DNA from 3 places in the Allobosea sp. NPDC055353 genome. Region 2 is predicted to be linked to each of the others. Evidence: predicted binding sites of a transcription regulator. Region 2 holds the regulator's gene; each other region holds the start of a gene.

Evidence for each region. The regulator LexA, encoded in region 2, represses DNA repair genes until DNA is damaged. The targets are predictions, from matches to a motif close to TGTTCNNNNTGTGTTCNG.
Region 1: ACWIEX_RS11705 (ImuA family protein) is a predicted target of LexA. The motif match lies at 3,996-4,013, and genes of this name have one in related genera.
Region 3: ACWIEX_RS24065 (putative DNA modification/repair radical SAM protein) is a predicted target of LexA. The motif match lies at 1,689-1,706, and genes of this name have one in related genera.

The regions. Positions count from the first base shown of each region.
Region 1 covers NZ_JBSHMC010000001.1:2,538,239-2,545,573, reverse strand. The annotation lists gene ACWIEX_RS11735 (hypothetical protein) at 10-501, shown strand; gene ACWIEX_RS11730 (VOC family protein) at 558-932, opposite strand; gene ACWIEX_RS11725 (cupin domain-containing protein) at 1,004-1,393, shown strand; gene ACWIEX_RS11720 (pyridoxal-phosphate-dependent aminotransferase family protein) at 1,537-2,712, shown strand; gene ACWIEX_RS11715 (hypothetical protein) at 2,818-3,432, opposite strand; gene ACWIEX_RS11710 (hypothetical protein) at 3,579-3,896, opposite strand; gene ACWIEX_RS11705 (ImuA family protein) at 4,043-4,795, shown strand; gene ACWIEX_RS11700 (Y-family DNA polymerase) at 4,710-6,233, shown strand; gene ACWIEX_RS11695 (error-prone DNA polymerase) at 6,230-7,335, shown strand, end outside.
Region 2 covers NZ_JBSHMC010000001.1:2,136,863-2,144,197, forward strand. The annotation lists gene ACWIEX_RS09825 (ComEC/Rec2 family competence protein) at 1-884, shown strand, start outside; gene lexA (transcriptional repressor LexA) at 878-1,585, opposite strand; gene ACWIEX_RS09835 (molybdopterin molybdotransferase MoeA) at 1,666-2,877, opposite strand; gene moaC (cyclic pyranopterin monophosphate synthase MoaC) at 2,877-3,359, opposite strand; gene trpC (indole-3-glycerol phosphate synthase TrpC) at 3,356-4,162, opposite strand; gene trpD (anthranilate phosphoribosyltransferase) at 4,170-5,183, opposite strand; gene ACWIEX_RS09855 (anthranilate synthase component II) at 5,199-5,816, opposite strand; gene ACWIEX_RS09860 (helicase HerA domain-containing protein) at 6,042-7,335, opposite strand, start outside.
Region 3 covers NZ_JBSHMC010000004.1:199,293-206,627, reverse strand. The annotation lists gene ACWIEX_RS24070 (UdgX family uracil-DNA binding protein) at 1-447, opposite strand, end outside; gene ACWIEX_RS24065 (putative DNA modification/repair radical SAM protein) at 444-1,676, opposite strand; gene ACWIEX_RS24060 (biliverdin-producing heme oxygenase) at 1,859-2,407, shown strand; gene ACWIEX_RS24055 (HWE histidine kinase domain-containing protein) at 2,404-4,938, shown strand; gene ACWIEX_RS24050 (histidine kinase dimerization/phosphoacceptor domain -containing protein) at 4,960-6,027, opposite strand; gene ACWIEX_RS24045 (response regulator) at 6,050-6,463, opposite strand; gene ACWIEX_RS24040 (sensor histidine kinase) at 6,490-7,335, opposite strand, start outside.

The DNA.
Region 1 (7,335 bases), 400 kb from region 2:
GAGACCAGAATGCTTCAAGTCCGAACGATTACCCGAACCTACCAGACGTTTGAAGATGCTCGAAATGTCGCGGTCCGCTTGGCCGAGGCTGGCATCCAGCCGGAGAGGATCGGCCTCCTCGGGCAGCAGGCTGGCGGCGACGACAATACGGCTGCAGTCGCTGGCATCGGCGGAGCGGCAGGCGCCGCGACGGGGCTAGCACTTGGGTTGGGCGCGCTTACGATTCCGGGCGTTGGGCCGATCATTGCGACAGGCTGGTTCCTCTCCGGTGCGGTGACTGGCGCGTTGGCAGGGGGCGTTCTCGGGGCACTCGTCGACGCCGGCGTACCGGCGAGCGACGCCGAACATCACGCTAGAGAACACGCCCGGGGTCGGTCCGTGGTCTCTGTCCGAGTTGAGGAATCGGATGTCGCGCTAGCGACACGGATATTGGATGCAGCAATGCCGCTCGAGGCGAGCGACAATCCTCCTGAATCCGATTTCTCGAAGGTCGTTTCCTGAAATCTCAACAGCAAGCTCTAAGCGATCACGGACATCATTTAGCGCAACCGCCGCACTTATTTTGTCGGTTGGGAGCGCGCCGTCAGCTTGTTCCCATCAGGGTCGCGAAGGTATGCGACGAAGGCACCATTGGGACGCTCGCTCGGCGGGGTCTCGATCGACTTTCCGCCATGCGCCGTTCCAGCGTCGTGCCAAGCCTGGACATGTTCTTTGCTAGCCGCAGCGATACCAATCGTGCCCCCGTTTGCGAATGTGGCCGGATTTCCGTCGATTGGCGTCGTGATCATAAGCCTGCCGCCGCTGTGAGTGTAGATCAGCCTGCCTCTGGCATCGACCTCACCGCGCTGGCCTCCCAAGGCGACGAATGTCGCGTCGTAAAAGCCCTTGGATCGCTCCAGGTCGTTGCTGCCAATCATGATGTGCGTGAACATGCGTGTCTCCAAAAATCCTGCGCGAGATAATTGCAGCATGGCGCGGGCGACACGTTGGAAGGAACGAACGCATGCGCGTGATTCAGCCCAACTCGGAGCTCGAAAAATGGCGAGAGGGCGTGCTTACCTCGATGCGAATTTCAGCGGTCGTCGGATCGCACCAGCTCTGCATTTTTGAGCAACTTTGCCAACCAGGCCTTGGCGCGCCGATGCACTCGCATACCGTCGAGGAAATCCTTGAGGTCGTTGAGGGGCAGGCCGAGATTCGCATCGAGGACGAGGTGATGTCGGTGCTGCCCAACCAGTCGGTCATCGTGCCCGCTGGCAGCCGTCATGGATTCACGAATAGCGGAGCCGGGACACTGAAAGTTCGCGCCACTCTCGCTTCGCCGGTTTTCGAAGCAAGCTACGACGACAGCGAAGAGGTGAAACGGAGGTACAGCCCGGACGCACCACCATAGAGAGATTTTGGACACCACTGGACGGGCGAGTCGGCACACGCGTCATGCAGAGCGAGATGTCGAGCAATGCGCGCACGCACTTGCCCAGGAAACGCGCTTGGCGGATCTCTGCTGTGGTGATTTTACTGCCCTGAGGATTCGGCATGTCCCTGGCGAATGGTCGGCCGCTGCTCGCGATGCCAGGCCCCACTAATATTCCCGATCGCGTGCTCCAGGCGATGATGCGGCCGGCTGAGGAACTCAGTTCCGACAGTATCGTGAGCCTGACCGAAACGGTTCTCTCCGATCTCAAGCGCGTCTTCCGGACTGACGGCGAAACCTTCGTCTACGCCGCCAACGGCCATGGCGGCTGGGAAGCGGCTTTCACCAATGTTCTGTCACGAGGCGATCGGGTTCTGGTGCTGGAAAGCGGCCGCTTCGCCATCGGCTGGGGCGAGATGGCCCGCTTTATGGGCGTCGATGTCGAGATGCTGCCCGGCAGCTGGCGCCGGGCCGTCGATCCAGCCGCGGTCGAAGCCCGGCTGCGTTTTGACACGCAGCATAAGATCAAAGCCGTGATGGTCGTGCAGATCGATACCGCTGCAGGCATCGTCAACGATATCCCAGCCATTCGCAGGGCCATCGACGCCGCCGGTCACCCCGCTCTGTTCATGGTCGATGCCATTGCCTCCCTCGGGTGCATGGAATTCGAGATGGATGCCTGGCGCATCGACATCGCCGTCTCAGCCTCGCAGAAGGGCCTCATGTCCTCGCCCGGCCTCGCCTTCGTCGCGGCCAACGACAAGGCTCTGGCCGCCCATAAGCGCGCCAACCTGCGCACCGGGTATTGGGATTGGAGCGGCCGGATGAACGTGCTGGCCTACATGAAGCATTGCGGCACTGCACCGGAGCATCTCCTCTTTGGACAACGTGCCGCGCTCGACATGATCTTCGAGGAAGGGCTGGAGGCGAGCTGGCGCCGCCACGCTGCTCTTGCCAAGGCGACGCATGCTGCCGTCGATCTATGGTCGAGCGGTCAAGCTCTCACCTTCGGAGTGACCGAGGGATCTGAGCGAGCGCCGTCTGTGACAGCGGTGCTAAGGCCTGGCATTGATGTAAGCGTCATCACCTCCTTTGCGCGCGACGTCTGTGGTGTGACGCTCGGCCTCGGGATCGGGGATTATCACGGCAAGGCCTTCCGGATCGCCCACATGGGTCATTTCAACGCCGCGGCGCTTCTTGGAGCTCTCGGCGCCGTTGAGATGGCGCTTCAGGCTAAAGAAATCCCGCACGGCTCGGGTGGTGCGGCAGCTGCAATCGCCAGCTTAGCCGCCGCGTGAAAGAGACCGCGCTTCTGCCGCCTGGAGGCCTTGAACAGACAGGATGTCGCTCATGTGGACAGATTCATGGAGTAGCTCTTCTCCCGTCCGTCCGGGCGGCGTGCCTCACCTAAGCAGACCTTCAGCCTCAAACTCTTCCCAGCCGTCGAGGCCGGTTTCCTGTTCATCGGGAACGGGCGCAGCCTTACGGGATTTGGCCGATCGCTTTCCGGCGCGCGTCAAAGCTGCCTTTCCTGCCGCTCGGCGCCGATTCTCTGCTGTCGTCGCGATATCCTCTTCCCGCCAGATTTCCGGCAGGCCGCTATCGAGGACATGCTCGATGAAACTTGGGGTGAACACGTGGAAAGTGACCGCCTTGGCCCGGCCACGCAGCTTGACCGTCTTTGTCCCCGCGCTCTGGAGCCGGCCGTCGTCGAGCCACTTGTGGCGCTCGCGAGATGAGATGGAGAGAATGTCCTCGGCCTCGCTGGGGAGGATGGGCAACTCTGTAATATCGGCCAACATATCCGCTACGAGCGCAGATAGGGCTTCAAACTCAGCAGCTCCGGTGTCCGGCATGTGAAGGATCGCTCTGCCAGATTCGACCGTCAGGTGCTTCCGCGTCGACCAAGGAAGCCGCCGCCTGATTTCGCGCTCGATTCCCTTGGCGCGGATCGACGATCCAAGGGTGGCCGTTGATGGAAGAGACCACTCAGCGAGCTGCGTTGAGGTGCGCTTCACATAATGCTCTGTTCAGGTTTGCGGGTCTGGGACTAATCGCACGGATCGATCGCGTGTTCCCAGCTTCTACGCTCCTTGTCGTGCGGCACGTACGGTTGCTCCCTAGTGCGTGGGCGTCCTGAAGGTGGCCGATACTCGGTGGGCGATCAGCTGGCTCCCGATTTCAGCCATTCATTTCGGAGCTTCTGTCGATCGAGCCGCGCTTCAGCGAGTTCCTCGCGAAGGCGCTCGTTCACACCTTCCAGTTCGGCCCGCAACGCGCCTCGCTCGAGTTCGGCTGGCATTGCCTCGCTGTTGACTGTCTGATCGAGAATATCTGCCAGCACGGTGTGAAGGAACTGGGAGCACTCCTCCTCGTTCTCCGGCGCTGGAACCAGGATCTGCGCCAGAAGGGCTAGCGCGAGCCCTCGCCAAGCGACCACCTCGTACGACTGCTGGACGATTTCGGTTGGATCCTCGGACATTTGGTTCTCCTGCTCGGATGCAGAGGCTGCTTCTCGGCAACCTCCCGTCGCGTCGCTGTGTTCCCGCCAAACACCGAGCTTGACTCTCAGCCCCTCGCTGAGAACATAAGAGGAACATCAAGTGTCGTTCTAGCAGGTAAAGTCCGTTGCGGCCACAGCCGTTATTTCAGTCGCTCCGCGACCAGATCGAGCGGATCGAGGGCCGAGGCGCCCGCGGCCGGACGGTGCTGCCGTTCGGTATCGCGACGGTCGACTCACGCTTGCCTGGTGGAGGCCTCGCGCTAGGAGCACTGCATGAGGTCGCGGGCGGCGGCAACGGCGCGATTGACGGTGCAGCGGCGGCATTGTTCAGCGCCGGGGTTGCCGCGAGGAGTCGCGGCAAGGTGCTCTGGTGCCTCACCCGAGCCGATCTGTTCGCGCCGGCGATGGCGCAGGCGGGGTTGATCCCTGACCGCGTGATCTATGTCGAGGCCGGCGATGACAAGACGGTGCTCGCCTGCATGGAAGAGGGCCTGCGCCATGGCGGGCTGGGCTCCGTCGTCGGCGAGGTAGCCCGCTTGTCCATGACAGCGTCGCGTCGCCTTCAGCTCGCCGCGGAGGGGACAGGTGCTATCGGCATCGCGCTGCGACGATGGCGACGCGAGGTCGACGCCTCTGATTTTGGTCAACCCACGGCGGCGATGACCCGATGGCGGGTTTCGGTGCTTCCATCGACAGCGCTGCCAGTGCCGGGGGTAGGGCGGTCACGCTGGCTTGTTGAATTGATTAGGGCCCGGGCAGGCGAAAGCGCGGATTTTGAGTTGGAGGCATGCGATGATACGGGTCGTCTCGGTCTTCCTCCCGAACTGGTCGACCGATCGGTTTCGGCGGATGGCTGGCGGCGCGGCGCCTCCGCCTGAGGTCCCGCTCGTCCTCATCGCTCGCGACGGCAGCAGGAGGGTAGTGCAGGCGGCGAATGCCGCTGCACTGACAGCCGGGCTTCGCGTCGGCATGCCGGCCACGAAAGCGCAGGCGCTCGTGCCTGGCCTGCTGGTCGAGGAAGCGAATCCCGCCGCAGACGCACAGGAGCTTGAGCGGCTGGCAATCTGGCTGCATCAGCGCGTCGCCCCGATCGTCGCGCCGGACCCTCCCGATGGTATCGTCATCGACACGACGGGTGCAGAACACCTGCATGGCGGAGAAGCCGACATGCTGGACGCCATCGTTGGACGCTTGGCGATATCGGGCGTCGAGGCCAGGGCTGCGATTGCTGACAGCTGGGGGACGGCCCATGCGCTCGCTCGATACACCTCTCGGGCAACGATCGTGACTCCGATCGGGCATGAAGCGCAGCCGCTATTGCCGCTGCCGCTAGAATGCTTGCGACTGCCCGCCACGATATCGAACGACCTGCGCGTTCTAGGCTTCGAGACTGCCGGCGACATTATCGCCCAACCGCGCTCGCCGCTCACGCTGCGCTTTGGGCCAGCGATCGCTCGCCGACTGGCCCAGGCGCTCGGGGAGGTCGCGGAGCCGATCGTCGCCATCCGACCTCCCGACCTGATCGAGGTCCGCCGGGCTTTCGCCGAACCGATCGGCGCGCCGGAGACAATCGCTCGCTACATCAGCAAATTGGTTGCCCAGCTCTGCGATCGCCTCGAGGCGCACGGTCTTGGCGCTCGGCGCCTCGATCTCGTCTGCCATCGCGTTGACCGTGGACTGCAGACAGTCCGGGTTGGGCTCGCCAAGCCTGTTTGTGACGTGAAACGACTGACGCGGCTCCTCTGTGAGAAGATCGAGGCGATCGAACCTGGCTTCGGCATCGAGATCATGACGCTGGCAGCGACCTTGGCTGAGCCCCTCGAACGAAAGCAGGCGGTCAGCTCCCTAGTTGAGGAGACCAGCGCGGACGTGTCCGGCCTTATCGACATCCTCGCCAATCGTGTCGGCGAGCGGGCGGTCTATCGCATGGCTCCGGTTGCCAGCGATGTACCCGAGCGCTCTGTCCGCCGTGTCGCGGCGCAGACTGAGGAGACCGGAGCAGTCTGGCCCAGCCACTGGCCACGGCCGGCGCGGCTGCTGCCCCGACCCGAGCCAGTCGAGACCATGGCGCTCCTGCCGGATCATCCTCCCGCCTGGTTTAGCTGGCGCGGGATCCGCCGTCGGGTTCGTCGCGCGGACGGACCGGAACGCGTGTTCGGCGAATGGTGGAAGCGCGAGGCCGAGATGGTGGCCGTACGCGACTACTTCCGCGTCGAGGACGATGCCGGCGAGCGATATTGGCTTTATCGCGCCGGCGACGGTGAGGACGTTGCAACCGGATCGCATCGCTGGTTCTTGCACGGCGTGTTCGGATGAGCGTGCGCTATGCAGAGCTTCAGGTCACCAGCCATTTCAGCTTCCTACGCGGCGCCTCGTCGGCCGAGGAACTGTTCGCCCAAGCGGCACTGTTCGGTATCGAGGCGCTCGCTGTCGTAGACCGCAATTCGCTCGCCGGCATCGTCCGCGCCCACGAGGCCGCGAAGACCACAGGCGTCAGACTGATCGTCGGCTGCCGGCTCGATCTTACTGACGGCATGTCGCTCCTGGTTTATCCGACCGATCGGCCTGCCTACTCGCGCCTCTGCCGACTGCTTTCGATCGGCAAGAACCGCGGCGGCAAAGGCCGGTGTCACCTTGAATGGTCAGACGTCGTCGCCCACGGCGAAGGTCTGGTCGCGGTGCTCGCGCCGGATCTGGCTGACGAAGACTGCGCCTTTCGACTGCGTCGGCTCCGGGAAGGATTTGGCGACCGTGCCTATCTCGCCCTGTCGCTGCGGCGCCGGCCGAATGACCATCTCCGCCTGCATGAGCTATCGAACTTGGCGACGCGGATGCGCGTCCCCACGGTCGTGACCAACGATGTGCTCTTCCACGAGCCGGCCCGGCGGATACTGCAGGACGTTGTCACCTGCATCCGCCACAACGTCACGATCGACGCTCTTGGCGATCGGCGCGAGCGCCATGCCGACCGCTATCTGAAGCCACCGGACGAGATGTGCCGGCTCTTCGCGCGTTACCCCGAAGCCCTGGCCCGAACGCTGCAGATTGCCGATCGCTGCCGGTTTTCGCTCGACGAGCTCGCCTATCAGTACCCGGAGGAGCGCGACGATCCCACGCTGACGCCACAGGAGACTCTTGCAAAGCTGACCTGGGAGGGCGCTGCCCAACGCTATCCCGAAGGGCTCTCCGAAAGCGTCCGGGCGAGCCTGAACCGTGAGCTGACGCTGATCGAAAGGCTCGGCTACGCGCCATATTTCCTGACGGTGAATTCGATCGTCCGCTTTGCCCGCTCGCGGGACATCCTCTGCCAAGGTCGTGGCTCGGCGGCAAACTCGGCCGTCTGCTTCGTTCTTGGCATTACCTCAATCGACCCGGGCCGCAACGACCTGCTGTTCGAGCGCTTTGTCTCCGAGGAGCG
Region 2 (7,335 bases):
TCCAGACCTTCAATCCCTTCGGCCTGCTCGGCAACGCCATGGCGCTGCCCTTCGTCTCGCTCTTCGTCATGCCGGCGGCGGTGTTCGGCGTGCTCGCCTATCCCTTCGGATTGGACTGGCCGGCCTGGGCCTTGATGGGGCTCGCCTCCGACGTCGTGCTGAAGGTCGCGCATTGGGTCGCGACCATCGACCATTCCACCGTGACGGTGGCGGCTTTCGGCTCAGGCGTGCTCGCCTGCTTCGCGCTGACACTGCTCTGGCTGACACTCTGGACCACGGCCTGGCGCTGGCTTGCGGCCTTGCCGCTGGTCTTCGGCGTCGCGTTCGCCGGCAGGCCGGACCGGCCGGAGATCCTGATCGAGCGCGACGGCTCGGGACTGGCCGTGCGCGGCCTTGACGGCCGCCTCATCATCGCGGGCAAGCCCAGCCGCTTCGTCCTGCAGCAATGGCTCGCCGCCGATGGCGACAGCCGCTCGCCCGACGATCCGACATTGCGCGCCGGTATCGCCTGTGACCGGCTGGCATGCGTCGTGCAGACCGCTGACAAGCGCACGGTCTCCTATACGCGCGAGCGGCTCGCCATCATCGAGGATTGCCAGCGCGCCGACCTCGTCGTCACCGCCATTCCCTGGGGCGGCGCCTGCAAGGCGAGGCTGGTCGAGCGCATGACGCTATCGCGCGATGGCGCGACCTCGCTCTACCGAACGGCATCGGGGTGGAGCAGCCATATCGCGGAGCAGTCCGGCAGCGAGCGGCCCTGGAGCCGCCGGCGCGAGCAGCGCCCGACGGAGCCAGGCACGCGCTCCGCCAATCAGTCGGTCACCATGCAGCCCGCACCGGCCGCCGACAACGAAGCCGAGGCTGACACCGAACGCCTTCAGTAGCGCCGCATCAGGTTGACCAGCCGTCCCTGGATCTTGACCCGATCGGGGCCGAGCACGCGGGTCTCGTAGGCCGGGTTCGCGGCTTCGAGCGCGATCGAGGAGCCGCGCTTGCGCAGGCGCTTCAGCGTCGCTTCCTCGTCGTCGATCAACGCGACGACGATATCGCCGGTATTGGCCGTGTCCTGCCTGCGGATGACGACAGTGTCGCCGTCGAGAATGCCGGCCTCGACCATCGAATCGCCGCGTACTTCCAGCGCGTAATGCTCGCCGGAGCCGAGCATGTCCGGCGGCAGCGAAACGGTATGGCTGCGGCTCTGGATCGCCGAGATCGGCGTGCCCGCCGCGATGCGGCCCATCACCGGGATGGCGATGGAATGCCGGCTGTCATCCTCGGCAGGACGCGGCTTGGCCACGCTGGGCTGTGAGCCCAGGCCGCCCTGGACGATGGCGGGGCTGAAGCGGGGCCGCGCCTGCGGCGCGCCGAGCCCGTCCGGCATCTTGATGACTTCGAGCGCGCGCGCCCGGTTCGGCAGGCGGCGGATGAAGCCGCGCTCCTCCAGCGCCATGATCAGGCGGTGAATGCCGGATTTCGAGCGCAGGTCGAGCGCATCCTTCATCTCGTCGAAGGAGGGCGGGACGCCACTTTCGCGCAAGCGTTCCTGGATGAAGCGCAGGAGTTCGTGTTGCTTGCGTGTCAGCATGGTCGCCGCCAGCCCCTCAATGCGCAGATTCGAAACAAAGCACGAACACCATACGCGTTCTGCTTGTGTTCCGCAAGCTGCTACCGCAGCGGCAGGATCCGGCAGGCATCGCCCCTCTTGGCGGGGGCCGCATGTGCCGGCCGGATCGTCAGCGCCTGCGCCCGCGCCAAAGTGCCGAGCATCGATGAATCCTGCCGGCCGAAGGGATTCGCAACCCAGCCATCCGGCGTCAGCGCGAGCTCCGAGCGCAGATAATCCTCGCGCTCGTCATTGCCGGGCATGTCGCGGCCGAGAATGGCGGGGATGCTGCGGTCGCGATCGGCATCGGCCATGCCGAGCAGTGCCTCGATCAAGGGCAATACGAAGAGATGGCCGCAGACGATCGAGGAGACCGGGTTGCCCGGCAGGCCGACCACGACCATCCGGCCGATTCGCCCGGTCATCATCGGCTTGCCCGGCCGCATCGCGATCTTCCAGAAGCCGAGGGCCATGCCGGCCCGCGTCAGGGCTTCCTGCACGAGGTCATGGGCGCCGACCGAGGCGCCGCCCAGCGTGATCAGCACGTCGGCATCGGCCTCGCGCGCCTGTGCGATCTTGGCGGCGAGATCGGCGTGGTCGTCGCGGGCGATGCCGAGATCGAGCACGGTGCCCCCGGCCTTCTCGACCAGCGCGGCGAGCGAGAACGAGTTCGAGGCAATGATCTGGTCGCGGCCGACCGGCTCGCCCGGCGCCACCAGCTCGTCGCCGGTCGCAAGGATCGCAACGCGCGGCTTGCGCCGGACGGGCAAGGTCGGATGCCCCATCGCGGCGGCCAGGCCGAGCGCTGCGCTGTCGAGCACGCGCCCGGCTTGCAGCAGGACGTCGCCTTCGTGGAAATCGAGCCCCGCCGCGCGCAGAAACTTGCCCTTGGCCGGTGGTACGCGCACGCGGATAACCGGGCTGCCGACGCCGTCCGCATCCTCCTGCATCAGGATGGTGTCGGCTCCCTCAGGCATCGGCGCGCCCGTGAAAATGCGCACCGCTTGTCCCGGCCCGACCGATCCATCGAAGGCCCGGCCGGCAGCGGATTCGCCGATCACCGTGAGCGAGACGCCTTCCGCCATCTCGTCGCCGCGCACGGCGTAGCCGTCCATGGCGGAATTGGCGAAGGGAGGCTGTGTCCGCAGCGCCTTGACCTCCCCGGCCAGCACCCGCCAGGCGCATTGCGCCAGCGGCAGGGTTTCCGCTCCCGTCGGCCCCGGAATGCTGTCGAGCAGCGCCTTGCGCGCGACGGGGACCGGGGTGAGCGCCATCAGAGCTGCTTAGCCTCGTAATCGCCGGACTGGCCGCCGGATTTATGCAGCAGGCGGATATTCTCGATCCGCATTGCCCGGTCGACGGCCTTGACCATGTCGTAGACGGTGAGGCAGGCGATGGAGACGGCGGTGAGCGCCTCCATTTCGACCCCGGTCTGGCCCTTCATCTTGACCTCGGCACGCACCCGCACCCCCGGCAAGGCCTCGTCGATCTCAAGGTCGAGGGCGATCTTGCTGAGCAGCAGCGGGTGGCAGAGTGGGATGAGCTCATGCGTGCGCTTCGCCGCCATGATGCCGGCGAGGCGCGCAGTGCCAAGCACGTCGCCCTTCTTGGCGTTGCCGTCGCGGACGATCGCGATCGTCTCCGGCGCCATCACCACCTGACCTTCGGCGATCGCCATGCGGGTCGTCTCGGCCTTGCCGCCGACATCGACCATATGCGCCTGGCCTTGGGCGTCGAGATGGCTGAGCCGGCTCACGCCGCGACGGCCTTGCCGGTGAGCAGCGCCTGCGTCGCGGCGGTGACGTCGGCCTGTCGCATCAGGCTCTCGCCGACGAGGAAGCTGTTGACGCCGATCCGGTTGAGGCGGGCGATGTCCTCATGCGTGAAGATGCCGCTCTCGCTGATCACGATCCGCTCACTCGGCACGCGCGGCGCCAAGCGCTCGGTCACCGCGATATCAACATTGAAGCTGCGCAGGTCGCGGTTGTTGATGCCGAGCAGGCGGCTTTCAAGCTTCAGCGCCCGGTCGAGCTCGGCATCGTCATGGACCTCAACGAGGACATCCATGCCGAGCTCTTGTGCGGTCTCGTTCAGCGCCCTGGCGGTGGCGTCGTCGACGCCGGCCATGATGATCAGGATGCAGTCGGCGCCCCAGGAACGGGCCTCGTAGACCTGATAGGGCTCGTAGAGGAAATCCTTGCGCAAAGCCGGCAGGCCGGCGGCCTCGCGTGCCTCTGTCAGGAATTCCGGCCGGCCCTGGAAGGAGGGCGCATCGGTCAGCACCGAGAGGCAGGCCGCACCGCCGGCCGCATAGGCGCGGGCGAGCGAAGGCGGATCGAAATCGGCACGGATCAGGCCCTTGGACGGGCTCGCCTTCTTGATCTCGGCGATCAGCGCCGGAGTGCCCTGCGCGAGCTTGCCGGCCAGTGCATCGGCGAAGCCGCGCGGCTTGGAGGCTGCGCGGGCGAGCCGCTCGATCTCGGCCTGCGACACCGCGGCTTTCGCCGCCGCGATCTCCTGGCGCTTATAGACTTCGATCTTGGCGAGGATATCGGTCATGCCGGCCTCACGCGTTCGAGGCTTTGACGAGCGCGGCGAGCACCGCCTTGGCCTTGCCGGAATCGAGCGCGGCCGTCGCCTGGGCGAAGCCGTCCTTCAGATCCTTGGCCTTGCCGGCAACCAGCAGCGCCGCAGCCGCATTGAAGGCGGCGATATCACGGAAGCCGGTCTTTTCGCCGGCAAGCACGGCATTGAGCGCTGCCGCATTCTCCTCCGGCGTGCCGCCACGCAGGACTTCCGGTTTGGCGGGCTCGAGGCCGACATCCGCGGGGCTGATCGAAAAGCTTTCGATCTTGCCGTTCTCCAGCGAGACGACGCGGGTCGGGCCGGTCGTGGTGATCTCGTCGAGCCCATCCGAGCCATGCACGGCCCAGACGCGGGTCGAGCCGAAGGAGGCGAGCACCTTGACCATCGGCTCCAGCCAGGTCTCGGAGAAGGCACCGATGAGCTGGCGCTTGGCCCCGGCCGGGTTGGAGAGCGGGCCGAGCAGGTTGAAGATCGTCCGCGTGCCGAGCTCGGTGCGCACCGGCGCGACATGGCGCATCGAGGCGTGATGCGTCGGCGCGAACATGAATCCGACGCCGGCCTCGCGGATGCAATGCTCGGTCGCGGCCGGATCGAGCCCGACCTTGACGCCGAGCGCGGTCAGCACGTCGGCCGCCCCCGAACGCGAGGAGGCCGCGCGGTTGCCGTGCTTGGCGACCGGCACGCCGCAGGCCGCGGTGATGATCGAGGCCAGCGTCGAGACATTGTAGGAACCGGAGGAATCGCCGCCGGTGCCGACGATGTCGATCGCTTCCGGCGGAGCCTTGACGGTGAGCATCTTGCCGCGCATCGCGCTGGCGGCGCCGGCGATCTCGTCGATCGTCTCGCCGCGCACGCGCAGCGCCATCAGGAAGGCGGCCGATTGCGCGTTGGTGACCCCGCCCGAAAGGATCGTGTCGAAGGCGTCGCGGGCTTCCTCGCGCGAGAGCGTCGCACCGGTCGCCACCTTGGCGATGAAGGGTTTGAAATCGTCCATGGGAACTCTGCGGAATCAGGCTGAAGGGGTCAGGGCGGAGGCTGCGCGTTCGCTCTGCCACCGCTCCGCGAGGTCGAGGAAATTCCGCAGGATCGTCGCGCCATGCTCGGAAGCGATGCTCTCCGGATGAAACTGGACGCCGTGGACCGGCAGCTCCCGGTGCGAGAGCGCCATGATCAAGCCGTCATCGCTCTCCGCCTCGATCTCGAAGACATCCGGACAGGAGGCGCGCTCGACCACGAGCGAGTGATAGCGCGTCGCCTGCAGCGGCCCGTTGATGCCGCGAAACAGGCCGCGTGCCTTGTGGCGGATCGGCGAGACCTTGCCATGCATCGGCAGGGGCGCACGCACGACCTCGCCGCCGAAGGCCTGGCCCATCGCCTGCAGGCCGAGGCAGACGCCGAAGATCGGCTTCCTGCCTGCGCCTTCGCGGATGAGATTCAGGCAGATTCCGGCTTCGTTCGGCGTGCAGGGGCCGGGCGAGAGCACGATCGCGTCGTGATCTCCAGCGAGCGCCTCGTCGACGGTGAGCGCATCGTTACGCCAGACATCGACCTCGGCGCCGAGCCCACCGATGAGGTGGACCAGGTTCCAGGTGAAGCTGTCGTAGTTGTCGATCAACAGAACGCGCATGGCCGGACCCGTGAATACGGCTTGAGGTCATGCACGTTCGGGGGCGGGGTGGTCAAGTTTCGCGCGGGCGTAACCGATGCGCTCGCCCCTGATGCGTCATGCTCGCCCTTGTGGCGAGCATCCAGGTCTTGAACACGACGCTCGCCGACCGAAGACGTGGATGGTCGGGACAAGCCCGACCATGACGAGCGGGGTGTCGCTACCGAAATCAAAGCGACGAAGAGGTTATCCCCGCGCGCTGCGTGGCACCCCCGCCGTACGCGGCTGTGCCAGTCCTGGCGCGGTCTCGACGCCGAGCGTCGGAAGGGCGAGCGTCCGCTGTCCCCTGAAATCGACATGGCAGACGATCAGCCCGCGCTCCTCGATATAGCTGAGCACCCGCCGCGCCCGGCTCGGCGAAGCGCTGCCATAGACCTCAGCGAGCTCGGCATCGCTCGGGCAGGGCCGGCCCTCGATCGCGGTGCGGGCGATGAAGAGGAAGAGCCCCTGCAGGTCTTCCGGCAGCGTGCCGGAAGCGGCCACCGCCGCCTGCCAGCCCTCGCTCGTCGCGACGCTGTCGCTGACGCCGGCCCGCGCCACGGCGAGCCTGCGGCGGAACTCCTCGAGACTGAGCTGCGTACGGCCGAGCCGGCGCATCCGGCAGCGCACGGTGAAATCCTGGTAGAGCACCGCGACCTGCCGCGAGCGCGCCTCGGGATCGGCCATCAGCTCGCGCAGGATCTCGACCATGATCGCCTCGCGCTCGGCCGGCTCCAGCTCGATCTCGGGTTCCGGTTCCGCCTGCGGGGCAGGGCGGTAGTTCTCGATCCGGCGCAGCACCTCGGTCGGATCGGGCTTGGGACGTGGCGCCGGGCGCACCGGACGGGCCATCGGCAGCGGTTCGTCCTCGCCGCGCGTGAAGATCAGCTTGCCGGCCTCCTCCGGCGCCTGCTCCGGCAGCGGCATCAGGCCCGGCGCGCTGCCGCGATCGACCGAGGAGACCGCGCCGATCCGGATCGGCAGCGGGCGCTTCGACAGGGCGGGGCCGAGCGCGACGAACTGGCCGCGTTCGAGATCGCGGAACATCTCGGCCTGGCGCCGGTCCATGCCGAGCAGGTCGGCGGCGCGCTGCATGTCGATATCGAGGAAAGTGCGGCCCATCAGGAAGTTCGAGGCTTCGGCCGCGACGTTCTTGGCGAGCTTGGCGAGGCGCTGGGTCGCGATGACGCCCGCGAGCCCGCGCTTGCGGCCGCGGCACATCAGGTTGGTCATGGCGCCCAAGGAAAGCCGGCGCGCCTCGTCGGAGGCCTCGCCCGCCATCACCGGCGCGAAGAGCTGCGCCTCGTCGACCACGATCAGCATCGGGAACCAGAGCGAGCGGTCGACATCGAAGAGCCCGCCGAGGAAGGCGGCGGTGGCACGCAATTGCTCGTCGGCTTCGAGATTTTCGAGATTGAGAACCACCGAGACACGGTGCTGGCGCACGCGTAGCGCCACGCGCTGCAATTCGGCCTCGCCGCATTCGGCATCGACCACGACA
Region 3 (7,335 bases), on a different contig from region 2:
ATGCTCTGGTTCGAACCAGGCGATGAAGGGGCCGTCCTCTCCCGCGCCCGACACAGCCCGGAAGCGGACGAAAGCGGTCATCTTGTGGAGGTCGCGTCGTACCGAGCGGGCCATCGCCTCGGCGCGCGCGATATCGGCGTCGGCTGCATTGTTGAGCAAACGTGGCTCGTCCTGCAAACGCAGCAGCAGGCGGTGCAGCAGGACGAAACGGCCGGCATCCCGATGACAGACGACGTTTTCGGCAAGCTCGATGAAACGGCGAGACACGGTCAGTGCGGGGCTTCCGCCCTCGACCGCGGCGGCATTCTCCATCGTGAATAATCCGGCATCGTCCTGGCTCGTCAGCCAGGCGACGGCCTCGGGCTGGACGCCGGCAAGCGCCAGACGGCGTGCCTCGCGGCGCCAGCCGGCAAAATCAGCTGGCCCGTTCAGCCGGGCCGCAATCACGGGAACAGCGTCAATTGCCGCGGGTTCGGCATCAGCCGGGCCCGTAGGTTCTGGGCATCAAGCCCACTGGCGGGGCGCCATCCCTCTGCCAGGATGAAATGCCGGATCGTCGCGAGTGAGCGTGTCAATCGACCGACATCTTCCAGCCTGAGCCGACGGAACCGCCGCGAAGCCAGGATGCGATCGACACTGCGCGTACCGAGACCCGGAACCCGCAGCAGGGTCTCGCGATCGGCGCGGTTTACATCGACGGGAAAGCGCCCGCGCTCGCGCAAAGCCCAGGCGAGCTTGGGGTCGATATCAAGATCGAGCATCTCGCCATGCCCGAGGATTTCCTCCGTCTCGAAACCATAGAAGCGCGTCAGCCAATCGGCCTGGTAAAGCCGGTGCTCGCGCATCAGCGGCGGCGGCTGGAGCGGCAACTGGTGCGAGGCATCCGGAATCGGACTGAACGCCGAGTAATAGACGCGCTTCAGGCCGAAGCTTCCATAAAGCCAGGCGCTGCGCTTCAGGATGGCGGAATCGCTCGCGCCATCGGCACCGACGATCATCTGCGTGCTCTGTCCCGCGGGCGAGAAGGCGGGCGCCTTCGTGCTCTTCTCCCGTTCCTCGTGCGCGGCCTCGATCTTCAGCTTGAGGCCCCCCATCGCGCTTTTGATCTCGCCTGCCTGCTTCTCAGGAGCGAAGCGCGCGAGCGCCGCCTCGCTCGGCAATTCGACATTGATCGATACCCGGTCCGCGAAAAGCCCGGCGCGCTCGATCAGATCGCGGCTCGCGCCGGGGATGAGCTTGAGGTGGATATAGCCGCGGAACCCATGTTGCCGGCGCAGCGTTTCGGCGACGCGAACGAGTTCCGCCATCGTGTAATCGGCCGAGCGGATGATGCCCGAGGAAAGAAAAAGGCCTTCGATATAATTGCGGCGGTAGAAATTCAGGGTCAGCGCGACGACTTCCTCGACCGAGAAACGGGCGCGGCGGACATTGCTCGACGAGCGGTTGATGCAGAAGACGCAGTCGAAGTTGCAGAAATTCGTGAGCAGGATCTTGAGCAGCGAGATGCAGCGGCCGTCGGGCGCATAGGAATGGCAGATGCCGGCGCCCGTGGTGGAGCCCAGACCTTTTCCATCACGCGAATCCCGCTTCGTGGTGCTGCTCGACGCGCAGGAGGCGTCGTATTTCGCAGCGTCGCTGAGGATTTCGAGCTTCTCCAGGACCGAGAGCTGTGCCATCACCCTTCCTTTTGTTCACTATATGTTCTTAAGGCGATCTTGGCTCTGTTTCAAGCCAATCCCTTGGATAAGAATGCTGGGCGGACCGGGGCGACAGGAAAATCCGCAATGAAAACAGCGCCGTTTCCGTCGATATCAGGTTATAGCAATGCTGATGCGGAACGATTCTGGAAGCCGACGCAATGATTGAGATCAGAAGTTTCCTGCGCGACGAGACGAGCGAGCTTCATCGAGAACTGGATGCCATCGTCGGAGTTTTTTCGAACCGCATCGCGTATGCCAGCTTCCTGCAGGGGACGTACCGCCATCGCGCGCCGGTCGAGGCCGCGTTGCTGAATGCCACGGTTGTGGGGGCTTCGTCCTGGCAGCCGCGCCAACTCCTGCCGGAACTGGAGGCAGACCTCGCCGATCTGGCGCTCCCGCTTCCCGCGGCCGAGCCTTTCCATCTGTCAAATGACATGGCTGCGTTTCTGGGCACTGCCTATGTTCTCGAAGGCTCTGCCCTGGGGGCTCGCGTGCTGGAGAAAGAAGTGGCCGCCCTGGGTTTTGGATCTGGATGCGGAGCACGCTACCTCTCCGCGCAAGCAGGCTCCCTCGAGAGCTGGCGCACATTGCTGGCCGCACTGGAGGGGCTCGACCGGCAGGCGTGGCAAGCGGCGGCGCAAGCGGCCAGGGCCGTCTTCCTGCATGCCATCCAGGCCTTCACCTCGGAAGAACTCTCTCCTGCATGACGACCGTTGATCTGACGAACTGTGATCGCGAGCCGATCCATATCCCCGGCAGTGTCCAGCCCCATGGCTGCATGATCGTGTGCGATGCCGAGGTGGTGACGATCAGGCGCCATTCCAGCAATGCCAGCGCCTTCCTCGGCCTGAAGGAGTTCGAGCTCGTCGGCCGCAGGCTTGAGGAAGTCCTTGGCGGACCGGTCGTGCACGAGATGCGCAACGCGCTTGCACGTTCGGGCGCGCCCTCGCGCGCGGGGTTGATGCCGCGCTGTCGCTTGGCCGTGCTGGATCGCGAATTCGACATTTCGATCCATGCCTTCAAGGGCAACGCCATCATCGAGTTCGAGGAAAGCGTTTCGGCCGGGCCGAGCTCGCCGCTCGAATTCGCCCGGACCCTGGTCGGCAGGCTCTCGGACGTCACGACACCGGCGCAGCTCATCAAGAACGCGGCGCGCCTGCTCAGGGCTGTGCTCCAGTACGACCGTGTGATGATCTACCAGTTCGCGCCCGATGGCTCAGGCAAGGTCGTGAGCGAAGCCAAACGCCCGGACCTCGAAAGCTTCATGGGGCAGCATTTTCCGGCGAGCGACATCCCCCAGCAGGCGCGGCAGCTCTATCTCCTCAACCCGATCCGCGTCGTCTCCGACGCGAGCGGCGAGCGCTTCCCGATCACGCCCGTGCTCGATGCGTCCGGAGAGCCACTCGACCTGTCCTATGCCCATCTGCGCAGCGTCTCGCCGATCCATTGCGAATATCTGCGCAACATGGGCGTCTCGGCCTCGATGTCGGTCTCGATCATCGTCGATGGTGCACTCTGGGGGCTGATCGCCTGCCACCATTACAGCCCGCGCTCGCTCTCGATGAATCGCCGGATCGCGGCGGAGATATTCGGCGAGTTCTTCGCACTCCAGCTTGGTGCGCTCACGCAAAAGCAGATGCTGATCGCGGCCGAAAGGGCGCGGGATTTCCTCAATGGCCTGCTTTCGTCCACCGCGCATGTGACCGATGCCTCAAGCTTCCTCGGCCAGCACCTCGGCGAGTTCCGCGACCTCGTCGAAAGTGACGGCGTCGGCGTCTGGGTGAATGGCGAGTGGCGGGCGGAGGGCAGCGCACCACCGGCCGAATTCGCGGAAGAGCTGGCCGCCTTCGCCGGCGAGGTCTGCGAAGGGCGGATCTGGGCGACGACGGCGCTGGCCGAGGCGTTGCCGTCGGCACGCGCCCATGCCGATCAGTTCGCCGGGATGCTGGCCATCCCACTCTCCCAGATTCCGCGCGACTACCTGTTCTTCTTCCGCAAGGAACTGGTCCATACGATCGACTGGGGCGGCGACCCGAACAAGACCTATACGAGCGGTCCCCATGGCGACCGTCTTACGCCACGGCAGAGCTTCGCCGTCTGGAAGGAGACCGTAGCGGGCCATTCCAAGATCTGGACGCCGGTCGAGCGGGAACTTGCGGAATCTGCACGCCGGACGCTCATCGAGGTCGTGCTGCGTCAGAGCGAGCTTCTAGCCGACGAGCGCAACAAGGCCGAAATCCGCCAGAAGATGCTCAATCAGGAGCTCAACCACCGGGTCAAGAACATCCTCGCCCTGATCAAGTCGATCGTTGCCCATCCGCTTGCGGAAGGCGCCACGATCGAGGCCTATGTCACGTCGCTGAAGGGGCGGATCGAGGCACTGGCCATCGCTCACGATCAGGCTATGCGGGCGAGCGGTGGCGGGTTGCTGCCCGATCTCGTCAAGGCGGAGGCCTCGCCCTATCGGACGAGCGGCGGCACGATCACGGTTCGCGGGCCGTCAGTCTCGCTCGATGCGCGCGCCTTCTCGGTCGTCGCCCTGGTGATCCATGAATTGATCACCAACGCCGCCAAGTACGGAGCGCTATCCGTCAAGACCGGCGAACTCACGGTCGACTGGTCCACCAATACCGGCGGGGATTGCGAGATCGTCTGGCAGGAGCGGGGCGGACCGCCGGTCAAGCCGCCGTCGCGGCAGGGTTTCGGCAGCATCCTGATCGATCGCAGCATCCCCTACGATCTCGGCGGGCGAAGCGATCTGACCTTCGAGCCCGAGGGCATCACGGCGAAGCTCTGCATCCCCGCCAAATTCGTCCGCTGGACCGAAGATGCGGCGTCTCCCGAGGAGACCCCTGCGCCGACGAGGGGCAAGCCGGGCCGGCCGCTCGAAGGGCGGCGCGTGCTGCTCGTCGAGGACCAGTTCATCATCGCGATGGATTGCGAGGACATGCTGGCGACCTTGGGCGCGAGCCAGGTCGAGGTCTGCGCGAATGTCTCCGAAGCCCTGTCGTTTTTGAGCCGGGCGGCGCCGGACCTTGCGGTCCTCGACGTCAACCTTAGCTCCGAAACCTCCGAGCCGATCGGCAACCGCCTCCGCGAGCTTGGCGTGCCCTTCCTCTTCGCGACGGGTTACGACGATCTTGCGATCCTCGGAGTCGCCGAGGCCGCGACCCTGCGCAAGCCTTACAATCTCGCTTCGCTCGAGGCCGCGCTCCGCAGGCTTCCAGGCGTCGCGTAGCTGATCAGCGCCCGACGCGGTTCAGGCCGCTTCGGACGCCAGCGGTGCCAGGCTGGCGAGGGACAGCTCCATGACGGCGTGCGTGCCGCGTCCGCCCGTATCCGCATAGCGCAATTCGGTGGCGAGGCTCTTCGCCATCGCGCGCACGATCTTGCTGCCGAGACCGGTGCCCTTGATCGCGCCCGTCCCGGTCCAGCCGATCCCGTCGTCAACGACTTTGAGCGTGACAATGTCGCCTTCGCGGAAGAGGTTGACCCGGACCTCGCCCTGACCGTTCGGATAGGCGTATTTCAGCGCGTTGGTGACCAGCTCCGTCGCGATCAGCCCGATCGAGATCGCCTTGTCTGTTTTCGCCAGCACAGAATCCGCTTCGAAGCGGACGATGGGCATCTGGCCGGACCCAGTGAGGGATTGGGCGAACTCGTCCAGCAGCGAGCCGAGATAACCGGCGAGATCGACGGTACGGACATCGTCGGAGGTGTAGAGGCTGCGATGCAGGTTGCCGATCGCCGTGATGCGTGCCTGCGTCTCGGCGAGCGCCGCCTTGGCGCCGGGGTCCTCAACCGAATTGGCCTGCATCCGGACGAGCGATCCGACCAGCGACAGGCTGTTGGCGACCCGGTGATTGACCTCGGCCAGCAGCGTCACGGCCCGGTCGCGCGCGGCCCGCACTTCCTGCTCGGCCTGCTCGCGAGCACGGGTCAAGCGCGTCTTGACGACGGCATGCTCCAGAGCCGCCCGGAGCAGCACCTCGAAATCCTCGCCGACCGTCTTGACGACATAGTCCATCGCGCCGGCTTTCAGCGCGGTTACGGCGATCGACAGCTCCGACGAGGCGGTCACGTAGATGACCGCTGGAGAAGCGGCGTCCGTGGAAAGCGCCGCGAGAACATCGAGCCCTGAAGCTGTCCCGAGATCATGGTCGAGGATGATCACGTCGCTCCCGCCAGCGGCAGCGCGCGCGAGGCCGGCCTCGGCGGTCTCGACATGCTCCACGACATAGTTGTGGCGCGCGAGCATGCGCTGCACGAGGCGCCCGAGCGTAGCGTCGTCGTCGATATAGAGGACGTTGATCGGCCGGTTCGGCATCAACGGCGACCGCGCAAGCCGGTCATGGCGTTTCCGGAACCTGTATGACGGAGAAGAACAGCCCGAGCTGGCGGATCGCGTTGGCGAAGCCGTCATAGTCCACGGGCTTGGTGATGTAGACATTGGCGCCGAGATCGTAGCAGCGCTGGATCTCGCGGCTGTCATCGGTCGTGGTGAGCACGACAACCGGTGAGCGCTTGGTATGCACGTTCGCCTTCACCTTCTCGAGAATGTCGACGCCGCCCATGTCGGGCAGGTTGAGATCGAGCAGGATGAGCAGCTGGCGGCCGGCGCTGATCGCTCCGGAGCCGTCGGGGCCGAACAGGTAGTTCAGCGCATCCGTGCCGTTGGCGAAGGGGATGATCTCGTTGCTGACCCCGGCACGGCGAATGTTCTTCTCGATGAGGCGGGCATGGCCTTCATCGTCCTCGATCATGATGATCGAGACGGGCTTTCCATTGGTCACGCTTCGGCACTCCGTCTGTAGGCCGCGAGGTCGGGGGGCAGGGTCACGGTAAAGGTCGTGCCCTTTCCAAGTTCTGAGCGCACGGCGATGTCGCCGCCGAGATTGCGCACCATCGTCCGGACATGGGCGAGGCCGATGCCTTCACCCGCCGTGTTCTGCGAGCCGGCGCGCCGGAACAATTCGAAGATGCGCTCGTGATCGGTCGCCGCGATGCCGCGGCCATTGTCCTCGATCTCGATCTTCACCCAGCCGCGGCGCTCCCGGCGCGTGCGGACAGCGATCCGGATCGGACGCTCGGGCGCCCGGTACTTGATTGCGTTGTCGAGGAGATTGCCCATCACTTGGTCGAGCGACAGGCGATCGCTTGTGATGCGGGGAACTTGCGAGTCGAGTTCGATCCCGCCGCCTTCCTCCGCGCTGGCCTGATGGTGGACGGCCGCTGCGGCCGTCTCGATCAATGCGGCGAGATCGACGCTTTCGGCCCGCAACTCGCGCCGGCCCTCGCGGGAAATCTTGAGGATGGCGTTGATGAGCGCGTCCATCTTGCGCGTCGACGAGCGGATGAAGCCGATCGCCTCGTCGACATCGACGCGCAGCGCCTCTTCCGCCGCGGCCTTCTGCTCCGGGGTGGCATCCGCCCCCGCGCCGACATAGGCGTCGATCGGCTTGAACATCGCCTCCAGCTCGCTGGTGAAGCCCATGATATTCACCAGCGGCGCGCGAAGGTCATGCGTCACGATATAGGCGAAGCGCTGGACCTCCTCGTTCGCCTTGACGAGCGCATCCGTGCGCTCGCGCACGCGCTCTTCGAGCCCGACATTGAGCGTTTCGACCTCGCGCCG